Regions from separate parts of the Arthrobacter sp. P1_H7 genome, predicted to be linked through region 2. Evidence: riboswitches for the same ligand, from Rfam matches in the RefSeq annotation. Region 2 holds a riboswitch; the other holds the start of a gene.

Region 1 (2,191 bases), on a different contig from region 2:
GACACCGTGGCGTTCGTGGGGTTCAGCCTGTTCGGCAAGGCCGTGGGCCTGGGCTGAGCGCGTGGTCCGGCACGCTTGGGACGCGCCGTCGCCCGGCCTTAAATGATCTCGGCCGCCGTCTCCTAGGTGACATCGTTGGCACCTAAGAGATGGCGGCCGAAGCGTGGGGCAGGTGGAGCGTTAGATCGTGACCGCTCCGGAGGCGGTCTCGAAGGTGACGGAGAGGATGCCGGGAGTACCGTGCGGCGCGATCCAGTTCACGGCGACGTCTTCCAGCGGCTTTTCAACTGGTTCGCCCAGCCACTCCGTGACGCGGGCTGCCGAACCGGCAATGGTCAGTGCGGACATCTTGACATCGCTCGCGTAGGCGTTGGACGGGTGCAGTTCCGGGTCGCCCTCCCACTTGAGCATGTAGGGCACCTGGGGGTCGGCGATGAGCCCCAGGATGCCGATCTGCTTCCAGACCAGTTCGCGGCCGTCGGGAAACTTCCGGTTGCCGTTGACGGCGGCGCGGCCGAGCCTCTCCTCGAACGGGGCCAGGTCGTCAACCTCGACGCACCAGCCCATCCAGCCGCCGCCGGCCTCGGAACGTGCCCGGACGGCCTGGCCGAACGGGGCCTTGTCGGAGGCCGGGTGGTTCAGGACCTCCACGACTTCCAGGTACTTGTGTCCCGCGAGCGGGATAATCATGTTGCGTGTCCCGAAACGGGGGTGCACTCCACCCTTCACGGCTTCAACGCCGAGGGCAGACGCAATACGTTCAGTGGTGGCTGCCAAGCCATCGTGTTCACAGGCGTAAGAGACGTGATCCATGCGCATGCCATCATCTTGGCACTTTGTGATGGACCTCTCAGCTTAGGCTCCCCTAACCGTCATGGGACGTCCGGGGGCGCTGACCGGGGCGGCCCGGGAAGCGCCGACAGGGAGACCGTCTTCATCTTCGTCACAAAGCTATCCAAGGCTCCGCCGCCATTCCTACACTGAAGCCAGGTCATGAGTGCCAGCGCACAGCCCCGGCTTGCTGGCCGGCAACCCTCGTATCGCGGTGGGGTGCCCCGGGTGAAGACCTGGCCGCCCGGCGCCCGCCGGAGGGCAAGCGCGGCGCCAGTCCGGTCCGGGCCGAAAGCCCCGGCCGGTGCTGTGCCCAGTGACTCGAGGAGCATCAATGTCCAACGCCTGGTCCTTTGAAACCCGCCAGATCCACGCCGGCCAGGAGCCGGACAGCGCCACCGGCGCGCGTTCCCTGCCCATCTACCAGACGACGTCGTTCGTGTTCCCCAGCGCCGAAAGCGCCGCGAACCGCTTCGCGCTCGCCGAACTCGCGCCCATCTACACCCGGATCGGCAACCCCACCCAGGACGCCGTCGAACAGCGCGTGGCCAGCCTCGAAGGCGGCCTCGCGGCCCTGCTGCTCAGCTCCGGCCAGGCCGCCGAGACGTTCGCGATCCTCAATATCGCCGAGGCCGGGGACCACGTGGTGGCCAGCCCCAGTCTCTACGGCGGAACCTACAACCTGCTCGCCCACACGCTGAAGAAGTTCGGCATCTCCGTGACCTTCGTGGCGGACCCGGACAACTTGGACCAGTGGCGGGACGCCGTCCAGCCCAACACCAAGCTGTTCTTCGGCGAAGTGGTCTCCAACCCCCGCCAGGACGTGCTGGACATCGAGGGCGTCTCCCGCGTGGCGCACGAGGCCGGCGTGCCGCTGGTCGTCGACAACACGCTCTCCACCCCCTACCTGATCCGGCCGATCGAGTGGGGCGCGGACATCGTGGTCCATTCCGCCACCAAGTACCTCGGCGGGCACGGCGCCGCAATCGCCGGCGTGATCGTGGACTCCGGCAACTTCGACTTCGGGAAGGACCCGGAGCGGTTCCCCGGCTTCAACACCCCGGACCCCACGTACAACGGCCTGGTCTACGCGCGCGACCTCGGCGCCGACGGCGCACTGGGCGCGAATCTTTCCTACATCCTCAAGACCCGGGTCCAGCTACTGCGCGACCTCGGCTCCGCGGTGTCCCCGTTCAACGCCTTCCTCATCGCCCAAGGCATCGAAACGCTGAGCCTGCGCGTGGAGCGCCACGTGGCCAACGCCACCAAGGTGGCGCAATGGCTGGAGGGGCGGGACGACGTCGAATCGGTCGCCTACGCCGGGCTGCCCTCCAGCCCCTGGTACGAGCGCGGCCGCAAG
Region 2 (2,191 bases):
CTCGGGATGGTCATTACCTACTAGAACTTCAGATGCAGGATTCCACAAAATCGACGCCTGGGAGCGCTGTAATATTCGTTCACGCGGCCTGGGCCCGGTCGAAATCATTCATTTATTCGGCGATTGTCCGGAAAGGCCGCAGGAGTAAGGTTGATGCATGGCCCATGTTAACGATCCGGCAGTCATTGACCGCCTCATGCGAACCAAAGGCACGTGGGCGGTGGTCGGCCTCAGCACCAACGAATGGCGCTCGGCGTACGAAGTCTCCCTCTATGTCCGGGACCGGATGGGCATGACCATCATTCCGGTCAACCTTCCCGGCGACGACGTCCACGGGGAGAAGGGGTACCGTTCCCTGGCGGACATCCCGGCGGAGAAGCACCCGATCGACGTCGTGGACTGCTTCGTCAACTCCCACAGGGTGGGGGCCGTCATTGACGAGGCCATCGCCGTAGGCGCCAAAGCCGTCTGGCTGCAGCTGGGCGTCTTCGACGAGGCCGCGGCGGACCGCGCCAAAGCCGCCGGGCTGGACGTCGTCGTGGACGCGTGCCCGGCCCGCGAAGGCTGGCGCGTGGGCATCTAACGGCCCGGGAATGACGATCAACAGGTTGGGAAGAGTCGGTTACAAAATGTGACCGGCTTTTTCCGTATCCGCCGCATTGCCGTGTGAGATGGACTCGTAACCATCCCGAGCGGCTGAGAGATCTGGCTCTGTGACGCCGCAGCAACCCCCTCTTTGAGGACGGTGCTACCGCCAGGACCGATGGAGAACCACTGTGTTCTTAGGCTCCCGCGGCTTCGCTCAGCGCTGCCCGGAAGCCAGGACCCAGGGCTTTCCTCGGGCGAGCCCGGAGGAAATCATGAACACGCAGACAGCGGCAGCGCCGCGGCCCCGAGCAGGTGGGGGCCTGTGATCGAGATCCAGAACGTCAGCACGTCCTTCGCTTCGGCCGCTGGCCCCTTCACGGCCGTCGACGACGTCAGCCTGCACATCAGGCGGGGCACCATTCAGGGCATCATCGGGTTCTCCGGCGCCGGCAAATCCACGCTGCTGCGCAACATCAACCTCCTCGAGCGCCCGACGTCGGGACGCGTCCTGGTGGACGGCGTGGACTTGGTGACCCTCTCCGACGCCGAGCTCCGGACCAAGCGGCACGACATCGGCATGATTTTCCAGCACTTCAATCTCCTCAACAACCTCACGGCCCAGGAAAATGTGGAGCTGTCCCTGAAGTTCGCCGGCGTCGGGAAGGCAGAACGCCGAAGGCGGGCCGCCGAAACCTTGGAAATCGTGGACCTCGCCGACAAGGCGGGGACATATCCGGCCAAGCTCTCGGGGGGCCAGAAACAGCGGGTGGCGATCGCCCGCGCCCTCGCCACCGGGCCCAAGGTGCTGCTCTGCGACGAGCCGACGTCGGCTGTCGATCCCCGGACGACGTCATCGGTCCTGCAGTACCTGGCCGACGTCAACGCCGAATTCGGCATCACGATCGTGGTGGTCACCCACGAGATGAACGTCATCAAGGCCATCGCGGACAACGTCGCGGTCATGGAAGAGGGCCGGGTGGTGGAGCAGTTCGACCTCACCGAACTCCGGCGCCCCGGCTTCCACCCGGCGACGTCGATCGGCCGCTACCTGGTCTCCGATGAGATCCAGCTGGACCGCTCCGGGAGGGGCACCCACACCACAGCCGAGTCGGAGGGCCTGATCAATGTTTGACCGCGTCCTGGAAGTCCTGCCCGAAATCGGCGTCGCCATGGGGCAGACCCTCACCATGCTGCTGGTGGCCATCCCGCTGGCGGTGCTCCTCGGGACACCGCTGGGTGTCCTGCTCTACACCATCGGTCCCAACGGGCTCAAGCACCGGCCAAAACTGCACCGCGTCCTGGACGGACTGGTCAACCTGCTCCGCTCGTTCCCGTTCCTGATCCTGCTGATCGCGATCATTCCCGTGACCAGGTTCATTGTCGGCACGACCATCGGCACGGCCGCCGTCATTGTCCCGCTGACTCTCAACGCCATCCCCTATTTCGCCCGCTTTGTGGAACAGAACCTGAGCCAGCTCGGCGGCGGAGTGGTCGAAGCGGCACGGTCCATGGGCGCCAGCCGGTCCCAGATCGTCCGGGACGTCCTGATTGTGGAGGCGAAGCCCGGACTCGTCAGCTCCATCACCATCATGACCGTCAGCTT

Evidence for each region. Region 2 has a riboswitch for S-adenosylmethionine ahead of AC1DXI_RS13455 (methionine ABC transporter ATP-binding protein). Riboswitches for the same ligand answer to the same signal wherever they lie in the genome.
Region 1: it holds a riboswitch for S-adenosylmethionine, as region 2 does, so the genes downstream of both, AC1DXI_RS02030 (bifunctional o-acetylhomoserine/o-acetylserine sulfhydrylase) here and AC1DXI_RS13455 (methionine ABC transporter ATP-binding protein) in region 2, are expected to answer to the same signal.

The regions. Positions count from the first base shown of each region.
Region 1 is NZ_JBFUCO010000002.1:293,634-295,824, forward strand. Features, by position in the region: gene AC1DXI_RS02020 (CPBP family intramembrane glutamic endopeptidase) at 1-57, shown strand, start outside; gene AC1DXI_RS02025 (VOC family protein) at 181-819, opposite strand; SAM riboswitch class IV at 990-1,105, shown strand; gene AC1DXI_RS02030 (bifunctional o-acetylhomoserine/o-acetylserine sulfhydrylase) at 1,166-2,191, shown strand, end outside.
Region 2 is NZ_JBFUCO010000012.1:30,716-32,906, forward strand. Features, by position in the region: gene AC1DXI_RS13450 (CoA-binding protein) at 158-583, shown strand; SAM riboswitch class I at 681-770, shown strand; gene AC1DXI_RS13455 (methionine ABC transporter ATP-binding protein) at 911-1,720, shown strand; gene AC1DXI_RS13460 (methionine ABC transporter permease) at 1,713-2,191, shown strand, end outside.